2 linked regions of the Mucilaginibacter paludis DSM 18603 genome follow. The protein of the gene in region 2 interacts with the protein of the main gene of each other region in a pairwise test. Links are inferred from orthologs where the notes say so. Each region holds a gene or a part of one and is shown on either strand. Other genes may lie near its edges.

Region 1 (9,536 bases), 3.1 Mb from region 2 along the record:
ATCCGTTTTCTGAGCCGATACATTCCGGTAATGACTTGGATTGACAAGGAACATCTCCATGCCATGCTTTTCCAAAATGTTGTAAAGTGATTCCCAATAAGGACCGGTTGCCTCCATGACTACCTTTTCAATGCCTTCTTTTTGCAGCAATTCCGCTAACTCATACAAACTGCTTGTAAAGCTGTCAAATTCACGCAAATTGATCATCCCTTCACGGTCGGTATAAGATACTACCATCAGCATGCTGCCGATATCTATGCCTGCTGAATGAGGATTTAACAATTCAAACCGTTCCATTTTTTTGCGGTCTGCCCAGCGGTGGCACGCTTCTTTTTTTGCTATTTTTGCTCATGTTCTTATAATTATAAAAACTAGGCAAGCTCGGTCACTCTAAAGAATATTTAAGCTTAAAAGCATGGTAAACTCTTCCGGTCAGAATAGTTCCCGATAATGTTTTTTTCAAAGAGTGACAGTCCCAAACTCAACAGCGGGCTCTTAACGGCGCCAAAGCGTGAACGGGTTATGTAGCTTGCCTTGTTTTTTTGCAAAATGCAACTTTTTCAGCATAACTATCTTTATTGAAAAAACGTCATCCCTGTTTTTTCCGGAGCGACGCCCGGTGGGATACTCAGCATGACACCCACATTGATAATCAATAACTTAAAGACGTTATTGTAAACTGTAATTTACGGGTTTGTTTTTCATCAGCAAAGCAAGTGGGCTTTTATTTCATTACAAATTATGGCTTGGAGTGTTTATAGAGGCGCTCGTAATAAAGAATGGATCAATACATCTGTATCAACGTAATCCATCATGAATTTAACTTGGATATTGAGATTCATCAATCAATTTACGCATGTCTACATCGGCGGATATGATGGGTGCATTTTCACGGTTTCTTTTTATCAGTTCAAGCATACCCTTTTGTCTGTTAGGTATGTCTTTTTCTACAGGTTCTAACGATTTTACTATGATTTCGATTTCTTGGCCTGCAAAAAGCGTCTTTAACGACTTAAGAAAAGTCATGCTGATGTCTTGCGCCTTTATCCGGTACGTTGTTTGCATTATCAAATATAACTAAAAATAAATTCCGGTTAAAGGAGGGGCACAAGTTGCTTTGAAGTGGATCGTCTAATCCTCAACCAATTTCTTTATAAACTCGTCCGTAAAGTCATTGGCGGTATGTAGTACATTCGGTATATCCTTAAATTCTTGCGGTTGGTGCGTGGTAGTCAGGATCACAGAATCCATCCCTGCATTCAGCGCGGCTTCTGCACCCTTAGGTACATCTTCAAACACTAAACAGTCTTTGGCGGGTACATTCAGGGCCTCGGCCACTTTCAGATAAGTTTCGGGATGAGGTTTGCTCAACACCACATCATCCGCGCTTACGATGGCTTTAAAATAATGCCTGATGTTAAGATTGTCCAACACAAAATCGATATTGAAAGGGATAGCTGCCGATCCGATAGCCATCGGTATTCCTTTTTGATAGGCTGCTTCCAAAAAATCGTGCAAACCAGGTAAAAGAGCCAACTGATCCAGGTACTCTTGCTGATAACGTTTTTCTTTTTCGTACGATAGCTTAACCATTTCATCCATCGTAAATCTTTCAGCACCAAACATCCTAACAAGTACTTCCGGGTTTTTGCCATACATCTGTTGTTTTACTTCGTCCCAGGAAAAATTTCCGCCCAAATCGTTATTTAAAAGGTATCGCCACGCCCGGGTATGGTACTCCATATCGTTAATCATGGTACCATTTAAGTCGAAAATAAATGCTTTGTAAGTAGATGTCATAACACGTTTTTATATGCTGCAAAAGTATTCCAATTTTTTATAACACCGGGTAATTTGTGCAAAATGGGTTTAAGCGCGCTTGTCGGCAGGGCCAAATTTTAACATCATTTGCCGGGCAAACAATTGTAACTCTACATAGCCGGTAGCAATAATGCCTCGGAAGGAGTATCCGTCGAGATGTTTTTTCAAATGATAATAACCAAATGCCAGACCGGCCACTAATGAAAATGGGGCCGCCAAAGCTGCTCCGTAAACATTTTTTAACAGATAAACGCCGGTGGATATGGCAACCACGTTTACAACAAGCATGATAATTACTTTGTAAAAATTAATTTGAGGCTTGTGTATAATATCAAGGGTAACACCGTTAAAGCGGTCGATTGGATAAAGTATAGCCATCAACATAAATATCCTGAAAATATTAGCTGCCTCCGTTCCTGCATATTTATCGCCTGCCAATAGCCATATGGCAAAGTCGGCGAAAAAGAAAGCTCCTATGGCCAAGGGTATAAATAACAATGTTAACATGCCCGCATACTTTTTTGTAACAAATGTGAGGTGATACATATTGTCGGAGTTGTAGGCGGTAGCCATGGCCGACATGCCCGTACCTACAAAAGTGCGTAGCAATACTTCAACTATTTCCATTAATTTATTGGGTACGTTGTATACAGCCAGAGCAGCCGGCCCTAATATGGGGGTAATTATAAAAGTGTTTACACTCCCTAATAAGTTTGAACTGAGGCTGGTTGCCAGGCTGAATTTGCCAAAATGCGCCAGCTCTATCATACACTCGCGGCTACGTTTAAAAATGGTTTTGAACCTGGAATAGCCAAATGCTATGCAGGCTAAACTGGTGAGGCAGTTGGTGAAAAAGTTGATGATCAGTAAGTTTTCAAGCGATGATTTTTTCAGATAGTTCATCACCAGCAGCGCCAATATCATGGAGCCGCTGTTAATAAGCCGCATCCACAATATGGTAAGGTAATCCTCATCCGCAACTAAAATCCAAAAGGTGATGTTAAAAGTTACCGAGCTTAATACCGTAACACCAAACCACTTGATGACCAACACTATTTCGGGATTTTGTATCATGCCGATAAATGGCATTACGCATAGGTTTAAAAACATTAAGCCTAACGAAGCACTAAGGGCCAAAAACCAAACAGACCCTAATACCTCATTGCCGCGCAGGGGCTGGGTACCTGCGTAAAATTTGATAGTGCCGGTTGATAAAAAACCGTTTCGTAAAGCATCAGACAGATTGTAAATGGAGAGGAAAAAGAACCATACACCTACATCAACCTTAGTCATGGTCCGGAGTAAAAGCGACATGGTTAAAACGCTGAACACGGAAATTACTACATTGCCAATGAGAGCTAAAATGTGTTTATTGTTTAAATCAGATAATTTAGGGATTCGCATATGGTGCTCAAGTTACACAGATATACGTAAATTTATAAAAATGGTTCAAAAAACGTCGAAATTTATAAATTAGCATATTATTCCCGTAAGTGTTATTTGATATCATTGATATGCTTATATTAGAGTAAATAACCCTTAATTAATTAGCATAATTAAACTAAAATAATGTATAACGTACTGCTCGTTTCTATAGCGAGTTTTTTTGACTCTACTGGCGAGATTCCTTTTATGTTTAAAAGGGCCGGGTGCCAGGTTGATGTTTTTTGTAATGAAACGTCGTGGCTGCTCAGCAACAGATACCATGATAACTGGATAAAGAGTAGTGAAGACCATGAAACTTTTAAAGATCAGTTGCTGAAACTGATTGACGAAAAGCCGGATCATTATAACTGGATAGTGCCATTGGAAGATATCACCATCAAGTTGATGAATGATGCAATCCTGTCGGAAGACATCTTCAAAAAAATACTTCCTATCAACAAAATAGAGAATCGGGACTTGTTATCGTCCAAAGCCGGCCTATCAAGCGTTTGCCAAAAATATGGTATAACCACACCTCGGTTTGTTAATTACTCTGATGTGAATGATACTGAAGTTATTAAACAAAAGCTTGATTTCCCTATTTTATTGAAAGAAGACTTTAGTTTTTCGGGAATTGGCATACAGTATTGCGAAGATGAATCGGAACTGCAGGGATGCCTTGATAAGGTACAGGTTAAAACCAATCTTGTTCTGCAGGAATTTATCAAAGGCGAAGATATTGGCTTAGAGGCCCTTTTTAGGGATGGTGAACTGATTACTTATAATTGTGGGGAAGTACTCAGCTATATGTACGATAAGTTTTCGTTTACCACCCGTCGTAAATATTACCAGAATGAAGAGATAGCAGCATTGCTGCGTGTATTAGGTAAAAGCGTTGGTCTCAACGGTTTTGCAAGCATTCAATACATTTATCACCCTGGCCGTAAATTATATTACCTTATTGAGGTTGACGCTCGTACCAACTCATGGATGCCGTATTCGCGGTTTACCGGGCATGATTTCTCTGATGGAATTAGGCGAATTATAAATAATCAGTTAGCTTATATCCCAACCGGTACAACAAAGCCTGATGACTGGGTTGAGGTAGCAATTTTTGATCGCGATATCAGGCGTTGTTTTAAACGTAAAGACTATAAAGGGCTTTTGCGCTGGATATTTAATATAGATGGGTACTGGAAATTTATTCCAATGTATGATTCAAAAATCATCAGCAGAATTTCAAGAAAAATCATGAAAGATTTTCTTAAGATCAAAAATTCTGCTTGACAGCTGTATTATTCCTGATGATTTTGCGCTATCGTTTCAATACTGGGCATAATTGGGCATTGAAATAATGTATTGATACAGTGAGGTAACGTTGTTTGAAACTACGATCTTAAAAGAGTTAGCGGCGCCTGCCCACAACAAAATAAAGTGGCGATTTGGTAATGCCTGCCACTAAAAAGTAACTTGAGGCAAATACAATTGAAAAGTATAGGCACTGTATAACAATTAAATACGGCAAATTATCGAATAAGCTATAATGGGCAAGATATCGATTTAAAAATGGAGAGATTTCGGTGCCGATGATGCTGTGCACAAGATAGATGCCGTAAACATATTTTGCGGAATTCAACTTGTGGATCCATTGAAATCCGTCAGATTTTAATAAACACAAAAAGCCTGCTATGGCAAGAATAGAGTTAGAGCATCTTAACGAGCTGTAGGCGTCAGCACAGCCTATTTGAGTTAATTTAATACCTTCCCAGCAGGATAGGGTAAACATTAAAATTAAACAGGTTAACAATAGCGTCCATGGTATTTTATCGAGCGCGACTTTAAATTGATCGATGTTCCTTTTAACCTGAATACCCATCCACAAAAAAAGCGTATAGCCCCAAAATGCTTTTGTATGATCAACAGTTATCCACCTGTAATATAAATTGACCGAGTAAAAAACAGTAAAACAAATTAACGTAATACAAAGCCAGGGTTGATTGATGTATTTTTTTAAGGTGATTAACACATAAGCGGTAATGATAGAAGCGGGGATAAACCAATATGCACCGTGAAAAATAAAAGCTTTAAACAACTCGAAACTCATGTGAATGGCCGGTTTTATATCTCCATGTAGTATCTGTTTATCAGGGCTAAGGTGCACCACCTCGATCAATATGTAGAGCGAAAGAAAAATGGCCCAGGGTACAATTAGGGAAAGTAATCTGTAGCGTGTAAAACTTACAATATTAAAGCCGGAAAGTTTATCGCTCAGGAAAAATCCTGAGATCAGAAAAAACCAGATGGTTCCTATTCTGCCTGATTGAATTATAACGGCCTGTATAATTTGATAGTCTGGCCGACAGAACACTTTTTCTTCCCACCCATACAAACAATGCCCCCAAACAATGGAGCACATGGCCAAAAGTCTGATGATATTCATTCTGTCGGCGTAAAGTTTAGGTAGCCCCTTGTCGAATGTCATAAAAGACCAGGGGAGCCAAGCAAGTAAACGTCACGCTGGTTTGCCTTAAGATGCTCTATAACAAGCTCGCTACCCAAGTTTATAATTAGAATAATAATTGCGCCGTTATATAACATTTGGCCAATAATAGATCTGATGCATAGGATATTAAAATGTTAAAGCTAATATAATTTGAGGAGATATTATATGGGGAGTAGGTGCTAAATAGGTTTAATTACAAAAAGGGAGTATAATTGTTGTGACAATGGATGAAAGAAATCTCTTTCCCTTAAAATGGGTGGGTGACAGATTGAGACCGGAGGAGGAGTGTTATAAATAGTTCGTATCAAATAATTTAAAAAGCCTGGCAGGTTGATGAGATAAAAAAAACGGCGTACATCAACCTGCCGACGCTATATTTATTGCTCGTCTGGTACAAACTTCATAGAAAGAGAATTGACACAGTGGCGGGTATTTTTAGGTGTAAACCTTTCGCCTGCAAAAACGTGGCCCAGGTGTGCGCCGCAGTTAGCGCAAACAATTTCTGTACGGCGGCCATCGGCATCGGTAACCCGCTTTACCGCGCCGGGTATTTCGTCGTCAAAGCTTGGCCAGCCACAATGCGAGTCGAATTTGTCGGCAGATAGATATAACGGCGAATTACACCTTCTGCAGATGTATGTTCCGGGTAGTTTGTTATTGGTATACTCGCCTGTATAAGGCCTTTCGGTACCTTTGTGAACGATAACGTACTCTTCTTCGGGCGTTAATTTATTATATTCCATTTTTTTAATATTGCTGGATTGAATGGTTGAGTTTAGAACATGCTTCAAATACTGATCCAAACCGTGCGTTTGTCATGTTTCCAGCAGAGGTATTTACAAAGTGTTGACCAATAAAGAGAAAAAAAATCACTCCATAACCCATTTCATTGATTCCTTATTTCTTTCGATATAGTAATAGCTTTGTTCAAAATATTTCTTCATGGTTTTATTTAATTGAAGTTTCCATGAAATGTCTTCCCTTCTGTAATGTGCCAGCCAGGCCATTGCGTATGCAATTACCTGTTCTGGCAAATAACCGCTCTTGCTTATTTGCCATCCCTGATGTGAATTACCTGTCCATTGCTCAAATTTAAAATATGAATTACCCATAAAAATACCAAATCCAAAGGCGATTGTAGCAATGGCTGTGGTAAGGTTATCTTGTTCTATGATGTATTCGGTAAGCAGTTTATATTGGGTCAGTTGGTGAGCAAGGATTGCTGTTAATGCTGTTTGATCTGTTAATAGCTCTAATTCAATCCATATCTCTCTATGTCCTAATCCGTTGTCGATAAACTTTGCAGAAGAGCTGTTCCAAGTCCCTTTCAGGTTTTCCGAAGGAGTAGCAGCAATCCCCTCCGAAAATATGGTAGATTTATTGGTGAAGAATAACAACTGGATTTCCCATGCATCCAATCGCATTATAGATATCAGCTTTTCAAAAATGTATTGTGCATCTTCTTCTATCCCTGTAAAGTGCCGGTCATGATAAAATTCAATTGGCAAAATAGTAGTTAGTGAGTCAAAATATATAGGATCGAATAACTGACAGAGAGACAATAATGAATGTTCAATCCATAATTTGTCTTTTTTAGTAACTGGGCATCTAATTTCTTTTTTCCAAAAGCATAGTACTTCAAAGAGCGAGCGTGGCACAGGTGAGTCTTGAGTAATATACCAATCTAAATGTGGACTCATTTGGCCGCATCCTCCCTTGTGGCTAATACACATCGTTTCTTTATATTGTGTACCGCAACCAGGGCATTGTCCAGCAGTGGTAAATGTATTCCAAACAGTACCACATATCGAACATTTCCAGCGACATGTGTCATCTGGTTCCCAACTACATTTTGGACATTCTATAGTAATGCGGTTCATAAGGAACTAACAGGTGTGGGTTAACTCTATGCAATATATAAACTAAACAAAAAATCCCGGTTTTTCAACCAGGATTTACTTTATCTCAATACGCATATCGCTATACTAATTTATCTTAAGCTAATTTAGCTAACTCTTCTGCCATGGCAGCGCCAATTTCGGCAGGCGATTCTACAACGCGGATACCGCACTCAGCCATGATTTTCATTTTTGCAGCGGCTGTATCATCGGCACCGCCCACAATAGCACCAGCGTGACCCATACGACGGCCTGCAGGAGCTGTTTGACCTGCGATGAAACCTACAACCGGTTTAGTGCCATGTTCTTTAATCCAGCGTGCTGCTTCGGCTTCCATGCCTCCGCCAATTTCACCTATCATAATGATGCCGTGAGTTTCCGGATCGTTCATCAATAATTCAACAGCTTCTTTGGTTGGGGTTCCAATAATCGGGTCGCCACCAATACCAATAGCGGTAGTAATACCTAAACCGGCTTTAACAACCTGGTCAACCGCTTCGTAAGTTAAAGTTCCTGATTTAGAAACAACACCTACATTACCTTTTCTGAAGATGAAGCCAGGCATAATACCAATTTTAGCTTCGCCTGCAGTAATAATACCAGGGCAGTTAGGGCCAATTAAACGGCAATCCCTATCGCTGATGTATTCCTTTACCTGTACCATATCCTTGGTAGGGATACCTTCGGTAATACAAACAATAACTTTAATACCAGCTTCGGCTGCTTCCATAATGGCATCAGCTGCAAAGGCAGGCGGAACAAAAATAATAGAAACATCGGCTCCGGTTTGCGCTACCGCGTCGGCTACTGTATTAAACACCGGGCGATCAAGGTGCGACTGGCCGCCTTTTCCTGGTGTAACACCGCCAACCAATTGCGTTCCGTACTCAATCATTTGTGATGCATGGTAGGTACCTTCGTTACCTGTAAAGCCCTGAACTATAACTTTAGAATCTTTATTTACGAGAACACTCATGGTTTTTTATTTTGTACGGGCAAAGCTAAACTTATTGCCTTTAAAGTCAAAGGATAATTCGTATCAAATGGCAGTAAAAAAGTATTTTTTGTGCCGATTTTGGAGTGAATCTGTTTTAATCGTTGCAATGTATATATCAGCCAGGCATAAGTAATTAACTTGTTCTAATTGCTGCTCTGTACTTCTCTTCGTCAAATTCTTTTTCGCTTTTGGCAATCACAATGGCGGCAACGCCATTGCCTATTACATTGGTGATGGCCCGCGCTTCCGACATAAACCTGTCAACCCCCAACAAAATGGCTACCGCTTCTACCGGGATAATTTTAGTGGCAGCCAGGGTTGATGCCAGTACAATAAAACCTCCGCCGGTTACCGCTGCCGCTCCCTTGGATGTAACCATTAAGATGCCCATTAAGGTAAGTTGTTGCGATAGCGGCAAGGGTACCTGGAATGCCTGCGCCAAAAAGACCACAGCCATCGATAGATAGATGGTAGTGCCATCCAGGTTAAATGAATATCCCGTAGGGATCACCAAACCTACTACCGATTTAGAGCAACCAAACTGCTCCAGTTTTTCCATCATACCGGGCAGGGCCGATTCAGACGAGGAGGTGCCCAGAACCACAAGAATCTCCTGCCGGATAAACCGGAGATATTTCCAAAGGCTGAACTTAAAAATAACGCAGATGATGTTGAGTACCACAAAAATAAACAAGGCCATGGTTAAATATACCGAGCCCATCAGCTTTGCCATTGGCGCCAGCGTTTTAAGGCCGAAGGTGGCGACGGTAAAAGCCATCCCGCCAAACGCGCCTATTGGAGCGAGCTTCATCACCACCTTCATGATGTTGAAAAACACCCTGGATAATTTATCGAATGTTTGGATTAATGATTGGCCTGCCTCGCCCAAATG
Region 2 (17,047 bases):
TTTGGTTAAACGCTCTAACGCAGCCTGGTCGCCCTCCCTAATCTTTTGTGCAAGAATTACTTCTTCTTCGGCAGTTATCAAGTCAACCTTCCCTATTTCGTGGAGGTACTTGTCTAACGACTGCGACTCCCGGTTAGTAATGGATTGGGTTATTTTGAGTTGTCTCATTTATGGAATATACGTCTATTCTTTAATTTAAACTACAACGTGCAATTATATGAAAATGTTGTTAAAAAATAACATTTGCAAGCTTGTTAGCGAAAAAAATCGCCACCATTATTTTCTCCTTTTTACCGGGTACAACGATTAAATAGCCATTGAATTACAAAAAAAGCAATTTAATTTTATCATGGTATATTACTTATTAAAAGTAAAAATTATACTTCAAATATATAGCGTAAAGTTGACGTATCAGGCCATGCAAGTACAAAAACAGACGGATAAGTATATTATTATTTAGCGTACCCATCATGATTAAGGTGAATGTTGATGGTGGTCAAATGCAGTTGTACGGTTTGATTATTATACACCTGTTTAAAAATGTGGCTCTATGACGAATAGTTTTAGTTTGTCCGCTGGAATTTCAAGCCTTAATTTGTAATAGAATAAAACACAATTTCCTTTTCTAAAAACAAACCAGTAAATTACAGCTTATCATGACGTCTTGGTAAAGCAATGATTATCAATGCGTCTATTATTGCGTTGATAATCAGTATTCTTAATTTAGAGCATCGGCACGCTCAATCGCCGCGCGAAGGGCTTTGTTCTTTTTGTCTTGACACAAAAAGAACCAAAAAAGTCAAGACTGCCCGATCCTTCCACCCACAGGCCAGCTCCCGGCCCGGCGTGCAGTCTGGCCATTGCGCACTTTCTTTCTACACCTAACAGGCTGCAAGGTTCAAAACGTCATAGAGCCTAAATATTGTTATCAAAGGCTAAAATCAGCGCCCCTGTGGATTAACCGATCTAAACCTGCGTTGAACCACTATTCAGTTTTGGTTAAAAATATAGCCTCACGGAGGTACATTCAACATCCGCTCTTAATGTTTCCAGCACCTTCCTTGCTAAATTTCCTTCTTGCTTCCTTCATCTCACTTTCCGCTTCTTGCATCTTACTTCCTGCATCTCCCCTCTTGCATCCTGGTTCTCACCTCCTGCATCTCACTTCCCTCTTGCATCCTGCTTCTCTCCTCCTGTTTCTCTCCTCTTGCCTTCTGCTTCTTTTTTTATATTTTTACCTCAAATCAAAACCTATGTCGTACATACCTGCATCCAACAGATATTCATCTATGCTTTATCGCCGCTGCGGCAAAAGCGGTTTAAAGCTTCCGGCGGTTTCACTGGGCTTGTGGCATAATTTCGGCGATGTGGATGTAATGGATAATTACCGCAAAACCTTGCACACTGCCTTTGACAGCGGTATTACGCACTTCGACTTGGCCAATAATTACGGCCCGCCCCCGGGTTCGGCAGAGATCAATTTCGGCAGGATCCTGAAAGAAGATTTTGCCGCTCATCGCGATGAGCTGATCATATCTACCAAAGCCGGTTATTATATGTGGGAAGGGCCTTACGGCGATTGGGGATCCAAAAAATACTTAGTTTCGAGTTTAGATCAGAGCTTAAAGCGGATGGGGCTGGATTACGTGGATATATTTTATCACCACCGCCCCGACCCTGATACCCCGCTTGAAGAAACGATGGCAGCGCTCGATCTGATCGTTCGCCAGGGAAAAGCCCTTTACGTGGGCCTCTCCAACTATCGCCCCAAAGAAGCAGCCGAGGCTATCCGTATCCTAAAAGAGTTGGGCACCCCCTGCCTCATCCATCAGCCTAAATACTCCATGTTTGAGCGCTGGGTTGAAAAAGAAGGACTGCTGGATGTTTTGGAAAAAGAAGGCGTGGGCTGTATTCCGTTTTCGCCGCTGGCGCAGGGGTTGCTTACCAATAAATATTTAAAGGGCATCCCGGCCGATTCGCGCGTGGCCAAAGGCGTAGGCTTTTTAAAAGAGAGCAACATTACCGAGGAGCGCTTATCGCAAATCAGCAGGTTGAATGATATCGCCTTGCAACGCGGACAAACACTGGCACAGATGGCCTTAGCCTGGATATTGAAGGACGACCGGGTAACCACCGTTTTAATTGGCGCCAGCAAACCCGAACAATTAACCGACTCGTTAAAATGCCTAGAGAATATCAAATTCGGCAGCGAGGAATTACAACAGATAGAACAAATATTAGCATAATGGCAAACAAGATACGCTGGGGTATTATAGGTTGCGGCAACGTAACCGAAGTGAAGAGCGGCCCCGCATTTAATAAGGTAGCAGAAAGCGAATTGATAGCGGTAATGCGCCGCGACGCGGCCAAAGCGGCCGATTATGCCAGCCGCCACGGCGTTGGCCAATGGTATGGCAACGCGGATGAATTGATGAGCAACCCCGAGATCAATTCGGTATACATTGCTACCCCGCCCGCATCGCATAAGGATTATGCCATCGATGCCCTTAAACGGGGCCTTAACGTGTACATAGAAAAGCCCGTAACTCTAAATGCTGCCGAAGCCGAAGAAATTGCCGCCGCCGTTAAACAATATGGCGGCAAGGTGGGTATTGCGCATTACCGCCGGGCCCTGCCCATGTTTTTGTATGTTAAGGATCTGATAGATAAAAAGGCCATAGGCGCTATCCGTACCATACAGATTAAAATGTGGAAGAAAAGCAGGCCCGAGATGATTGCCAACAGCGACGAAAACTGGCGCGTTAACCCTGCATTATCGGGCGGCGGCTATTTCCACGACCTGGCCCCGCACCAGCTCGACCTGATGTTGTACTTTTTTGGCGAGCCTAAGTATATGCATGGTTTCTCGCTCAACCAATCCCAATTAAACCAGGCGGACGACCATGTGGCCGGCCTGGCCCTTTTTGAAAACGATATTACCCTCACCGGTTCCTGGAGTTTTAATGTAGATGAAGAGGACCAGATAGACGAGTGCATTATTGTGGGCAGCGAAGGCAGCATCAGCTTTCCGTTTTTTGGCAAAACAGTGGTTTGGCATAACGACCAGGAAGACGACATACAGGTGGTTGACTTTGACCATCCGCAGCATATACAGCAACCGATGATTGGCTATGTGGTTAACTATTTTCAGGATAAAGGCGCTAACCTGTGCTCCATTAACGATGCTATAACCGTGATGAAAATGATTGACGCGTTTACCGGAAAACCCTGATTGATTTACTACGGCTTTCACCAACTAATGTAAATGGAGCAAAAAAAAACACCCCCCTTTAAGTAAGGTAAGGGTTCAGCGTTTAATTTGACTGAGCAACCGATGTAAAGGCTGGAGGAGTCTTTAAAGGCAAAACCTATTTCTCATCAAGACTTATTTTAATAATTAAAGTCTCCTGATAAAGTATAAAATCATGAAAAACAAATAGTTATATTGACATCACGCGTTCAACGCAAAAATCTGTGCAAAGCAAATGCGCAAACAAACTTGAGCTACAACTACCTTTGTGATGTTAAAATCATAAATAAAAAATCCCCGGAAGGAGAGCAGAAAGACTTTCCAACCGGGGATATGTTTTACTTCAATATATTAAATTAACAATTCGCACAAACCTTGCGATTAATTATCTGTGTTCACATAGTTAACTTTATCGGTTATTTGACTATGCCAATATAAATCGTGGCGATGCTGACTGACCGTTGGTTAAAATGCTTTTAGTTAAGTTCCTGTTTACTATCATAATGAAAGATGTAATTGGAGTGCTCGAATGGATTTATTTTATTTGGGGAATAAAATACTGCACAACAAGTAAACCCAATGGAATAGAGGTCCATTTTAACTAAAATATTACTGCCGTCTGAATAATAAATATTGTAAATCGGGGGCGAGCCTTTTGAATTATCGTCCAGATATACCCCCATTAATTTAAATTTACCATCTAATACAGAACTTGATATTTTCGCCGATTCTTTCTTGGTCAGGTTTTTCTTGCTATAATGACTACGCAAAACCCCATTTCGTCCTGCAATAACCGTCATTGTTTTCTCGCCAATATGCTCAAAAGTCATTGGCCCCCCTGCAGTTGCTTTTAAATCCCTAACATGTTGCCACACCAATCTTTGCTTTATACTGTCGCCATCTGCAAAAGCAATGTAATTGGCTTTATAGCTTCTATTAGCTACTGCCTGCTTTAAAGCGATAGGCATGATAAAACATGTAAAAATAAAAGCCGTTAGCTTTACTGTTGCTGAAATTGACATAAACTAAGTTTTTAATTACTTTGTACTCCGTAAGAGCTACCGGCAAATGTATAAGTAACTGTGGGAGTTGACAAAGCGTTGGTTTTTATCTGGAAATTCGCCACATATTGATATAAAGTATAAGATATTTTTTGACTAACGATTGTTACACCAGCCTCAACTTCGCCCCCAACAACCACTCCCTGTGCTGTAAATTTTAATTTACCTTCAGAGGTCCTTGACAAGGTTCTTGTTTCTACAATTTGACCCTGGCTATCACCGTTCGCAGGGTTTTGTTTCTTGTCAAAATTATAAATATTCATAGCGACTTGTTTAGTGGATTGATCAACTAAACCTCCTCCTGCAGGATTTATGACTACTATTTGTGATTGCGCCGCCATACCTGGCACTGTATAGGCACCACCAGTTGGAGCAAATCTGTAATAAAGGGTAACATAGATTGTATTTCCCCTCTTTGGGAAAAAACCATCCATTTTAATTACTCCAGTAAAAATGGGCGTATATGCATTCCCAAAATAACTTGGATCTGTATCATCGAAAAATGAAAAGTCCGTTGCCCCATAACTATATGGGTCACTACTATCATAAATGGTTGCATCGCCGCCGACGTAAATCACGTCTTCGCTATCTACGTCTTCTATATCATTCGAACTGTCAATACTACTTGTTACAAGTTTATTATTGTTAGATTGGGTAATTGGGGTGTTATTTTTAGCAAACTTTAAAAGTAAGGTATCAATGCTCTTTTTACTTTTCATAGCATCAACAAGAATTTCATATTGCGCTTTCGTTAACGAAACTGATTTAGGCAATATTGAAGAGGTTTTTGAATTAGATACAGGGGCAGGGCCGTCTGTTTTTACTTTATCTTTCGAACATGCCGAAATGATTAAAAGACATGCGGACCCGACGTAGAGGATCCTTTTCATTAGATTAGCGTTTTTCATACTTTGATAAGATTTGTTGTTAAAAATGTGTATTGTTTAGTATATGATATGTAATACACGCATGTCTGAGCAAAGAAGTAGTTAAAATGAAAATATATTTTCATTTATTAATTATATAAAATTATGCGGCAGGAAAGCGATGCGGCAGCGCTTAGCGTAAAAAGCATTGAATAGTTAACTACACTTGCTACATTGTTAAGGTTTTGAAATTGAACCTTTTCCAGAGTTTTTCAGCAAGCCCTAATGAAACCATTGTATATCCGACAAGGGTATTAACCACCTTTGCATCGGCAGTTATCGATAAAAGCTTCAGCGTAAAACGCCAATTGTTTGACACGCAGCTGAACTTACTATCAAATTAAAAAGAATATCTTTATCCGTAAATTAATACAAAATTATAACCGTTATGAAAAAAATAATTCTCTTCACCATGATGCTCGGCTGCCTGTTCACAGCCTTCAGCGCATCGGCACAAGCACCGCAGGATAAAAGCAAAAGGCCCAGCCCACCGGATAGCGCCATCGTAACCACTAAAACGGGCGTCACCATTAAAATCAATTACGGATCGCCGTCGGTAAAAGGCCGCGCCATTGGCGGAAACGAAATTGCCACTTATGGCAAAGTTTGGCGCACCGGGGCAAACGAAGCCACCGTTTTTGAGATCAACAAAGATGTTAAGGTTGAAGGCAAGCCATTAGCTGCCGGAAAGTATAGCTTATACAGCATCCCCGGCGAAAAAGAATGGGTGATCATTTTCAACAAAACCTGGAACCAGTGGGGCACCAACTATAACCAGGCCGACGATGCTTTGCGTGTTACCGTAAAAACCGGAAAAGCGACCGCGTTTACCGAAAGGCTAAAATTCACGGCTACCCCATCGGGCCTGGTATCATTTGCCTGGGGCGATGTAGACGTGGCCTTTAAGGTTAAGTAAGCACCAGCCCTTTTTGGGCAGAAAAAATACAAAATGGTTGCCGGGCTAAGCCTGGCAACCATTTCCTTTTAAAATACCAACCAACCTATAATTGCATAGTTAGCAATTATAGGTTTTTTTTTGCCGGTTGGCAGATAGTTTTTTTTTAAGAATAATATTTTTTTGATTTTATTTTAATAAAGTGTGATGCAGACGGATTGAGGCTGTTTTTATTGCAACATCCATTATTATTATGGTATTTAGTATCCAACTTAAACAATTAAAAACATGAACTACGTTGCTGTTTACTGGTGGGTTATCATACCCATTTTATGCTTATTATTTTATAAAACCATTCTGCGCATCATCTTTGGTATGGTGATGATCCCCGAAGACAGGATTGGTTTGGTTACCAAAAAATTTGTGCTTTACGGCGAGAACAAGGAGTTGCCCGACGGGCGGATCATTGCCACTAAAGGCGAGGCCGGTTACCAGGCCAAAGCACTGGCGCCGGGTATGTACTGGTTTATGTTTCCGTGGCAATACGGCGTGGTGCTCGAGGCATTTACCGTTATCCCCGAAGGGAAAATCGGCTTAGTACTCTCAAAAGATGGCGCCGAAATACCAACCGGCAATATATTGGGCCGTAAGGTTGATTGCGATAATTTTCAGGATAGTGAGAAGTTTTTGCTGAACGGCGGGCAAAAAGGCCGCCAGACAGCTATTATTACCGCCGGTACTTACCGGATCAATACGCAGGCGTTTTCGGTTACGATATCAGACATGACAGTTATCCGCGAAAACATGGTGGGGATTATTACCATGATGGATGGTTTGCCTATCACCCAGGGGCAAATTGCCGGTAAGCATGTAGAGGGGCATAACAACTTTCAGGATATTGATGCCTTTTTAATTAACGGCGGTAACCGTGGTTTACAACCCCAGATTATACTGGCGGGCTCGTACAACGTGAATAAATGGGCCGTGCAGATCGAGGAGATCCCGATGACGGATGTACCCATCGGTTATGTGGGTGTGGTGATATCCTACATTGGCGAGGACGGTAAAGATGTTACCGGCGATAGCTTTAAACATGGTAACATTGTAGGCAAAGGTTTCCGTGGCGTGTGGATGGAGCCGCTTGGCCCGGGTAAGTACCCCATCAATACCTTTACCATGAAGATGGAACTGGTACCCACAACCAACCTGGTGCTCAACTGGGCCAACGCCAGGAGCGAATCGCACAATCTGGACCGTAACCTGAGCACCATTACCGTACGGTCAAAAGATGGCTTCCCCTTTAACCTGGATGTGGCCCAGATTATCCATATCCCGGCAAACGAGGCGCCAAAGGTAATTGCCCGCTTTGGCAGCATGTTGAACCTGGTATCGCAAGTGCTGGAGCCAACTATCGGTAACTACTTCCGTAACTCGGCGCAAGACAGTGATGTGATCTCCTTCCTCACCTCCCGTAAGGAAAGGCAGGAATCGGCCAAGGAGCATATCCGCATTGTGCTGGAAGAATATAACGTGAATGCCGTTGATACGCTGATAGGTGACATTGTGCCACCGGAAGCGCTGATGAAAACCTTAACCGACCGTAAGATTGCGCAGGAAGAGGAAAAAACTTACGAAACCCAACGGATGGCACAGGTACAGCGCCAGGGAGTGGAAAAGGAAACCGCTATTGCCGAAATCCAAAAGGAAATTGTAAAGGCACAACAAAGTGTGGAGATTGCGCAACGTACAGCTGATGCCGCGGTAAAAAAATCGGAAGGTGAAGCAACCAGCTTAAAACTACAGGTAAACGCCGAAGCCGCCGCTACCAAAATGCGCGCCGAAGCCGAAGCTGATGCCACCCGTTTACGCGCCGGCGCACAAGCCGAATCAACCAGGTTAAATGCATCTGCCGAAGCCGAAAAAATCTCAAAAACAGGTTTGGCCGAAGCCGAGAAAATTATGGCCATCGGTAAATCAACCGCCGAAGCTTATGAGCTACAGGTAAAGGCCATGGGTGGCGATAACTTTACAAAATTTAAAATCACAGAAGAAATTGGTAAGGGCCACATTAAGGTAATACCTGATGTGTTGATTGGGGGTACCAATGGATCTGACGGCCCCATCAGCGGTTTATTAGGATTGAAACTGATGGAGATGATGGATACCGAAAAATTTGCTAAAGTCGATAAAAGGCTTCCTGCAATAGATCAGGATCAGCAGGATAAAAAATAAATTCGGCAAGTTTAATTAAGCCATTTCGGGCAAGGTATGGAAGTTTCCGCACCGCCCGGAATGGCTTTTTCGTTATCAATTGATTATCAATTCTGTTTTTTTTAAAATCAGATGAAGAATATACTCCCCCTCAGGGCCAATATACTAAGAAATAGAAGATGTGAATGCAGCATTATCCGTGTCTTATAATCGCTCGTATAGTACACACCCCTCCACCCCTCTCGAGAGGCAGGGCTGTTGCGTTCTAAGTGAGTAACTGTTTCAATCTGCCGATGTCATTGCAAACGAGTCTTTGTGCTTGTGCTATATTTTGAAAGCCATGAGCTCTGAAAACGTTAATAGCGATGTTTCTAAACACCGATATATTTTCTGGTGCATGAGAAGTTCTAATGCGGGAGGCATCCTCTTTAAACGTGACATCCTTTACCCAATGTAGCTTATTCTCTATCCCCCAATGACTTCTGATTCCATAGCATAACAATTGTGCATTTTCCCTCACACTGCTGATATAGAATGCGCAATCCTCACTGATCTTATTTTTGTCTTTTACCCAACGCTCTACCTTGATTACCTGACTGGCGCCTATCCAGGCTTTACTGATTTCTTCTGGCGCCGGGCATATACATACCGATCTGCGCTCTGTACGTCCTTTATTTTTCTCCAATTCAACGAACTTGCTGCAAACCTTTGCTGTATCCGATGTCAGCGCCGCTATTTTTTCATAAAGGCCCTTTTGATTCTTTTTTACGCCTATCATATAATCATTATTCGTACCTATTATCAGCTCAACTGTTTTTTTTGGCAATGTAAGGCGTCAAGCGTAAACGTTACCCCTTCCAATCCCAGTTCAGCAATAAGCTTGCGTACCACCGGAATTTCACTTTCCTTTGAATTGTCTACAAGACCCTGGGCTAATACTTGACCACGGCTCCCATTATAGATACTCACCAAATTTACAAATCGCTGTTTTTCAAGCGCATAATCACTCATTGTCCCTTTGATCGCTTTGCCATCTATATTCATCCATTCATTTTTATTGATTTCTGTATACTGACTGGCCCATTGATAAAAAACTTCGCTTAAACTTTCAAAATCTAAATTCTGCAGTACACGCCTCACGGTATAAAACGTAGGCAAACGGGATTTTTTCGGAGTGAAATAAGTCAAAAGATCTTTTTGATTACGCTTTATAAAATCACCCAGAGCACGATAGCCGTAATAACCACTCATCGTCCCCATCACAAATAATAACAAAATAAACGTTTGGTCATGCCGCTGACCAGCCTTTCTACGCACGTCTGGCAACTTCTGCAAATAGGTTATGATGCCCTTGTCCATACTCTTTTTTCTGCAAATTTAAATCCTTCTTCTTTTAAATGCAACAGCCCTGCTCTCGAGAGGGGAATCGCACGGCCCACCGCCTGATTTTTCTTATATCTCATTGTAAATTAGTTTTTTTACCAAACTTCCCGCTTGAAGGGGCCGGTTTGGAAGTGTGGCTACCAGGGGTTTGTTTTGCTGCGCTACGCCCCCCAAACTCCTGTGTGAACTGGGCACCGGGTAACATCAAACCCTGCCGCAGGTATTCTTGATACCTTATTTCCGCTTCATCCGGCTATTAAATATCATTCCATTAAAAGCATGGTCGTTAAGTTTACCATCCAGGTTGTTTTGCTGCTGAACGGACAGCGTAGTATTCCCCATACTTTCAACCTTCGGCGAAGCAATGGCGTAGGTACCCACATCAATATACGACAGCGCGTGCGACAGCAGGCCTTCGGTTGGGTCGCCAAAATCTTTCGTCACATCGTCGGCAGAGAGGTAGCCCGGATAATCAGCGGAAGCGGGTGTCATACCGGCATAATATCCACCCTGGTTTGCAGCGTTTTTGGTTTCAAATTCGGTTATGTATAACTGATAACGGTTTATCGGGATATTAAAAAATCCAACTGGTTTTCCGTAGGATTTAGTACCAATCAACTTCACATCCATATGGGGCCGCAAATTATTGATGGTTAGCTCACTGGCAGAAGCGGTACGCCCGGTTACAATAAAAATAACCCGGTTACTACTCAGGTTAAGCGATTTTTTTTTCGAAAAAAGCACCGTGTTGTTAGCCTGACTAAATTCGCCGGGTTTAATATTAAACTGTGTATTTAATAAAGGGTGCTGATCGTTTTGTAATTTGTTATTATAAAACGCGGTGTACATTTTTGCACCCGACTTTGCCGCCGGAACAATTAAATTATCCAGATACTCAGCCGTAGATACATAACCGCCCCCGTTATAACGCAAATCAACCACCAGATCGGTTATGCCCTGGTTAATAAAATAATCAAAAGCGGCGTCAAGTTTAGGTTTAGCATTGATGCTATCTGTAAAAACCGAGAAAACAAGGTAGCCTACTTTTTTACCGCTGGATGTGTTATACACCGTATCTTTCATAACCGGGTTGGCCGTATAATTGGCGGCCGCAATATTCACCGCATAAGTTGTTCCATTGGCACGCCTCAATGTCATGCCGATGCTTTTGGCAGAAAGCGCAGCAGTAATAGCATTGAGATCGGTAGTATTATTTACATCCAAACCGGGAACATTCGCTATGCTCAAAATCAGATCGCCCCGGTGTAAACCGGCAGCTGCCGCTGGTGAGCCAGGGTTTACATATCTTACACGCAAATCCGTACTCGATATCGGTGTATAAACCGGGTAAAAACCAAAGTCGCCATTGTTTCCGCTTAAAACCTGCGAAGTTTCGCCCTGGTCTATAAATGAATACTTAGCGTGGCCACGGTTGCTGCTGTTATATTCGTAAGGATAATTGGTAACCGGGTTGATCTTAAATTGCGATATCGCGTCAACCTCGCCCTGCAATGCAGCCAAATCGTTTGATCCCATATATGATCGCGGATTAAAGGAGTTATAATCAGGCAAAGCATCATACCATAAATAGTCTTCCTTTGCATACAGGTAAACCGAATCTTTCACCATGTCGATACTCGCCGTCTGGTTATTTTTTTTACATGCCGAGGTTAGCGCTGCAAGTGTAGCCAAAATCAGGTAAAGGTATTTTTTCATAAGCGCTTACTTGTATAACCAATTGATCAATAAGTATTTTAACGCAAAGCTACTATATTAGTTCTATGGTATAAACTATTTATGCACTATCTCTATAAAGTCCACTCCACTTGCTTCGGCACATAATTGATCAGCCTCGCTATTCCCCATCATCACTATATCGCGACGCTCCAGGTTATGTTTTTTCAGGATATAATGAAGCGCGTCCGGCTCAGGTTTTGGTTTAATTTCGTCGGCAAAATAGCAGGTGAGGTATTGCTCAAGGCCGTGCCATTCCATTTGCCTTATTTTGTTGAGTTGCTGTTGCGGGTCACCATTGGTCAAAATAAACAGTTGCTTGCGGTCAACCACAGCTTCCTGCAATAAAGTTAAGGCTTGTTGATATAGCAACAGCTTTAAGGGCAGGCGCGCGGTTTGGTGCAGCAAGTTAAAGTTATACCGGTACTGCTCATTGATATTAAAACGCTCTTGCACCCGGTTAAATACGTGGGTGGCACCTTCTTCTTCCAGCGTTTTAGTCATCAGTTTGGTTAAAACCCGGGCATCAAACAACTCTTTATATTCTAAAAAACTGGCAAAAAGATAATATACCTGCAACAAGTAATCCTTTTCCGGATACAATACGTTATCCAGTTCGAGTACCAATGCTTTTTTGCGTGGTTCTAAATCAGCGTAAGTCAACATTAATCGGCAGTAAATAGGGTATACTCCTGGTTGTTTGTTTTAAAAACCCCGATATCGCCCCAACCAGGCAGAGCACTATCATCAGCATAATCTTCAATATGGCCCGCAAGTAGGCGTCCGTTTTCAATAACCACTATCCTTCCGTCAATGCCACGAGCTACATCAGCGGTAATAATTTCCCTTGCGGGGATATACAAGGTAATATCAAACTCGGCAAACAATTGCCTTGCTTCGGCCAGGGGCAAAAGCTCGGCTCGCCTTAAAGCAAAAAGTTGATGTATCCCTTTATCAAGGCAAAGAGCCAGCATTTCGTGTATAAAGGCGTTTCCTTCGGGCTTAGGTGTCCGTATCATTTTTCCGCTCTTTACCAGCAGATCCGGAATTTCAAGGTAATCGCCCAATAAAATATCGGCTTCTGGTGCTAAAATACTTTTCAACTGGTAAGCCTGTGCCGAATTGGCGGCGGTAATCAATATGCTCACGTTTGTTACTTATAAATGGTCAACAATTAAACCGTCTTTCATCAGTATTTTACGGTCAGACAGGTCGGCCAGCTCTTCATTGTGTGTTACAATAATAAATGTTTGTTTAAACTCCCGGCGCAAATCAATAAACAAGCGGTGCAGCTCGCGCGCGTTAGCCGAATCCAGGTTGCCGGAAGGTTCGTCGGCTAAAATTAAAGCTGGATTATTAATCAGTGCCCTGGCAACAGCCACGCGTTGCTGCTCTCCGCCCGATAGCTGGTTAGGTTTGTGATGTATCCTATCGGCCAGGCCTAACATATCCAATAGTTCAGTAGCGCGTTTTTCGGCCGCGGCTTTTGGCGTTCCGCCAATAAAGGCCGGAATGCAAACATTTTCGATGGCCGAAAACTCTACCAGTAAATGATGAAACTGGAAAATAAAACCGATCTCCTTGTTACGGAAAGCACTGAGCTGACTGCGGCCCAGACGGTTAACATCCTGCCCTTTAATTAAAACAGAGCCGTCATCGGGTTTATCCAGCGTCCCTATAATGTTAAGCAACGAGCTTTTTCCGGCTCCCGAAGCACCAACTATAGTTACAATTTCGCCATGCTCAACGGCAATATCAACGCCTTTTAGTATTTGTAATTTACCGTACGATTTTTTTATGGATTGAGCTTTGAGCATTGTACAAAAATATTGTTTTTTTGGTTACGCCGATTAGATTATTGAGGATTATACAAGCCTAACATTGCTGCCGTATGCCGTTATAATTAACATGCTCGCGTAAATTGATCAATCTCACTTATTTATTTAAAAAAAACCATTATGGCTTTATTGTAACAACTGAAATTAATAGCTTTACCGCAAAATATTTCAAAAAATGAATATTCACGAATACCAGGGTAAAGCTATACTAAAAAGTTTTGGTGTAAGAATTCAGGAAGGCATTGTTGCCGATAATGTTGAACAAGCTGTTGAGGCTGCTAAAAAATTAAAGGAAGACTTTGGGTCTGACTGGGTAGTTGTTAAAGCTCAAATACATGCCGGTGGCCGTGGTAAAGGTGGTGGCGTTAAGTTAGCCCGTAATATTGACGAGGTTAAAGAAAAAGCAGGCGCTATACTCGGCATGCAATTGGTAACCCCGCAAACCGGGCCTGAAGGTAAATTGGTTAGCAAAGTTTTAGTTGCACAGGATGTTTACTATCCGGGCGCTACCGAAACCAAAGAGTTTTACATGAGCGTATTGCTTGACCGTGCCGCTGGCCGTAACATCATCATGTATTCAACCGAAGGCGGTATGGATATTGAGGAAGTTGCTGAGCATACTCCACATTTGATATTTAAAGAAGAAATTGACCCTAAAGTTGGCTTACAAGCTTTCCAGGCTCGTAAAATTGCTTTTAACTTAGGTTTATCGGGCGATGCTTTTAAGGATATGGTAAAATTTGTAGCCGCTTTATATAAAGCTTACGACGCTACCGATTCGGCTATGTTTGAGATCAACCCTGTTTTAAAAACATCTGATAATAAAATATTAGCGGTTGATGCTAAAGTAAATTTAGACGATAACGCTTTATACCGTCATCCGGACTTTGCCGCTTTACGCGATACAGCCGAAGAAGACCCGATGGAAGTTGAAGCAAGCCGCTCAAACCTGAACTATGTTAAATTAGATGGTAACGTAGGTTGTATGGTGAATGGTGCCGGTTTAGCTATGGCTACCATGGATATTATTAAAATTGCCGGTGGCGAGCCTGCTAACTTTTTAGACGTTGGCGGTACCGCTAATGCCCAAACAGTTAAAGCAGCTTTTAACATCATTTTGAAAGACCCTAACGTTAAGGCTATCCTGATCAATATCTTTGGTGGTATTGTTCGTTGTGATCGCGTAGCACAGGGTGTTATTGACGCCTATAACGAAATTGGCAACATCCCTGTTCCAATCATTGTTCGTTTACAAGGTACCAATGCTGAGGAAGCTAAAAAGCTAATCGACGAATCTGGCCTGCAAGTAAAATCAGCCATCTTGCTGAAAGAAGCTGCCGACAGAATTAAAGAAGTATTTGCCGCATAATTTATCGCCGGTGAAGGCACCGACGACGAAGAGTAAAAAAAAGGAGAGCCGTTTGGCTCTCCTTTTTTTTTACTGGTATTTGTACTCAAGAGCCCACGAGGCCGTGTTATCTTCATTATTAGCAATTTATCCTGCCTTCTTGGCATTAAGTAGCAACACAACTCCTGCTACAACCAAAATACCTCCGGCATAGGGCGGCCAGTTAACAGTCTTTTGGCGGTCGGCCGAAACCTGTATAGGCCCGGCATCAATTACCTTTTCTTTTTTGGTATAGGTAAATCCTGTCCAGATCAGCATTACTGCTCCTAAAGCTATCAATCCAATGGCAAGTGTTTTCATCGTTTATGGTTATATACACTATAAGCAATTATCCTAATATTTGTTTGCCTCCCCTTGTATAAGCAGCAATCATACTATTTGTTGTGTTAATGCAGAAAGGCTCAATACCAATAGAACAGGGCTTCGGCCCCTGGTTATAAAACTAATCACTTAGCTATTCCGTCCATCGAAACCAACTGTTTCGAAGTGATGATCTTTAACGCGGCATCCATTGAAAAACCAGCCTTAATCAACGCATCATAATAATTTTTAGTAATCCTGGCCAATTGATCTGTTATAGCCGGATCGCTGTAAATCTTCAATTGAGCATTAAGCAAGCTGGTATACATACCGCTCATGATGGGGCCCAGATTAGTCATATCGCCCTTAAAAATCCCCGATGAAAAATTAGTACCAACAGAATATGCTGTATCAACTGTCACAGCATCATCCACCCGCGGCGGCGGCATCAACGTTACATCCCTTACCACAACACGCTCCTCAATTGCTGTTTCTGGTTTGGATTTGTATAAGTTCACCTTATAATAGTTAAAATAGGTTATACCGTCGCTTAATTCGGCCAACGACCGAGCCCTTTCAATCACATTGATCTCCTTAGTACCGGGTTTCAGCTTCTCAAAATAAACCTTAAAATCTACTTCCTGGTTATCTGCTGTAGCGGTAAACTTTGCAGGGCGCAATGGCATACCTTCCGAGCGTACGTAGTTATACCGTTCCTCGCCATTGGCATCCTGCAAATACATACTTTTATTTAGCTGCACCCAGCTACCTTTTTTATAGCATATATGTTTAAACGATACCACCGTGTTTTGGCCAGTAACCTCTACCTTAGTTATGGTAGTTGTATGATCATCTGAGCTGGCTACCATTGGCGAGGTGATAGATTGGCAAAACGCAGCCGCAGGCAGCATAAGGCATAATAATAGTAATTTGGTTTTCATGGTTGACTTTTTTTATTAAAGGTATTGATATTTTAATATTCGCAATAAAATATCAATACAAAAACATCATTCACCATCTACCAAATACAGGTATTTCCGTATTCATCTGCTGCCCTTACGACGCCCTCCTTATACGTACATGAGGGGTGATGCCGGTAACACTTTTTATTCTACCCAAATCTTCGCCGAAATCAAAACGGGTGTAATAAGTAATAATGGTGTTGCCAATGCTTTTAAGTTTGCCGATATTATCAAAGCCATCAAACTGGGTGTAGTAGCTAACGTTTGCATCGCCTATCGCTTTTAGCTGCCCCAGCAGGGTTTGCTGGCCGTCAAACCTGTCATAATAGCGCAAAAAAAATTTCCCTATTGATTTGGCCCTGCCAATATTATCAAAGCCATCTAACCGGTCGTAATAGTTAATAGCCACATCCCCTATCGATTTCAGTTTTCCGCGTTTATCTTCGCCAGCAAAAACATCGTAATAGTCAAAATTTGTATTGCCTATCCTTTTAAGTTTACCTTGTTTGTATTCCCCATCGGCACGCGTAAAATATTCGTATCCGCCTTCTTGCGGCAGATTAAGGCTTATATCTCCATCAGGATCCAGGCAAATACCAACATCGCCGCAGGCAAACTCAACAGAACTGATTTTTGCTTTATGATCGGAAACTCTCAGGTCGATATTGTAATGCAACTGGGCAAAAGATGTAAAACCCAACACCAGCATTAGTATGGTTAACAGGTTACATTTAATTAGCGCTTTCATAAGTAGATAAGATTTAATTTTAGGTTATTGTATTGTTATGACTTTGAATTTCACGGATAGTTTATTGTTTTTTTAATTATTGGTTATTGGGTTACTAATTGGTAGGCCATTGTACTATTGATTGATTGCGATTGCCGGTACCAAATTAATATTTTATCTTTTTATGTTCCGAACATTCATCCTGATGAGCATCAAAACAAGGATTAAATTGTTGAATTTTATAAATAAACATTGCAAAATATACCAATTCCTTATCTTCGTTTCATGTCGCCAACAGAAGCTAAAAACAAAATACATACTTTATCCGCCGAACTAAAACAGCACAACTATA

What was found.
Region 1: the proteins of sucC (region 2) and sucD interact in binary tests that used the Escherichia coli proteins (3 or more experiments, as listed by UniProt). The link is inferred for Mucilaginibacter paludis DSM 18603 from one-to-one orthologs.

What each region holds. Positions count from the first base shown.
Region 1 is NZ_CM001403.1:4,817,009-4,826,544, forward strand. The notes cover bases 6,685-9,536. They hold sucD (succinate--CoA ligase subunit alpha), read right to left. Parts: upstream 8,624-9,536; coding sequence 7,745-8,623; downstream 6,685-7,744. Other genes in these bases: MUCPA_RS38545 (hypothetical protein), read right to left, coding at 6,685-7,629; dctA (C4-dicarboxylate transporter DctA), read right to left, coding at 8,778-9,536. Outside these bases: MUCPA_RS20335 (IS110 family RNA-guided transposase), read right to left, coding at 1-297; MUCPA_RS20340 (hypothetical protein), read right to left, coding at 820-1,065; MUCPA_RS20345 (HAD family hydrolase), read right to left, coding at 1,132-1,800; MUCPA_RS20350 (oligosaccharide flippase family protein), read right to left, coding at 1,870-3,225; MUCPA_RS20355 (ATP-grasp domain-containing protein), read left to right, coding at 3,391-4,533; MUCPA_RS20360 (acyltransferase family protein), read right to left, coding at 4,652-5,686; MUCPA_RS20365 (methionine-R-sulfoxide reductase), read right to left, coding at 6,127-6,552; more of MUCPA_RS38545, read right to left, coding at 6,619-6,684. UniProt on the Escherichia coli protein: Succinyl-CoA synthetase functions in the citric acid cycle (TCA), coupling the hydrolysis of succinyl-CoA to the synthesis of either ATP or GTP and thus represents the only step of substrate-level phosphorylation in the TCA.
Region 2 is NZ_CM001403.1:1,760,922-1,777,968, forward strand. Bases 12,592-15,570 are described here. They hold sucC (ADP-forming succinate--CoA ligase subunit beta), read left to right. Parts: upstream 12,592-13,473; coding sequence 13,474-14,667; downstream 14,668-15,570. Other genes in these bases: MUCPA_RS07505 (hypothetical protein), read right to left, coding at 12,592-12,608; MUCPA_RS07510 (ABC transporter ATP-binding protein), read right to left, coding at 12,618-13,277; MUCPA_RS07520 (hypothetical protein), read right to left, coding at 14,794-15,006; MUCPA_RS07525 (hypothetical protein), read right to left, coding at 15,153-15,570. In the rest of the region: MUCPA_RS07450 (sigma-70 family RNA polymerase sigma factor), read right to left, coding at 1-168; mgrA (L-glyceraldehyde 3-phosphate reductase), read left to right, coding at 1,254-2,246; MUCPA_RS07460 (Gfo/Idh/MocA family protein), read left to right, coding at 2,246-3,232; MUCPA_RS07465 (hypothetical protein), read right to left, coding at 3,727-4,272; MUCPA_RS07470 (hypothetical protein), read right to left, coding at 4,284-5,201; MUCPA_RS07475 (DUF2911 domain-containing protein), read left to right, coding at 5,626-6,153; MUCPA_RS07480 (SPFH domain-containing protein), read left to right, coding at 6,421-8,364; MUCPA_RS39175 (hypothetical protein), read right to left, coding at 9,684-9,806; MUCPA_RS35785 (S41 family peptidase), read right to left, coding at 9,961-11,442; MUCPA_RS07500 (HAD family hydrolase), read right to left, coding at 11,518-12,126; more of MUCPA_RS07505, read right to left, coding at 12,126-12,591; more of MUCPA_RS07525, read right to left, coding at 15,571-15,947; MUCPA_RS07530 (hypothetical protein), read right to left, coding at 16,063-16,716; NAD-dependent DNA ligase LigA, read left to right, coding at 16,981-17,047. UniProt on the Escherichia coli protein: Succinyl-CoA synthetase functions in the citric acid cycle (TCA), coupling the hydrolysis of succinyl-CoA to the synthesis of either ATP or GTP and thus represents the only step of substrate-level phosphorylation in the TCA.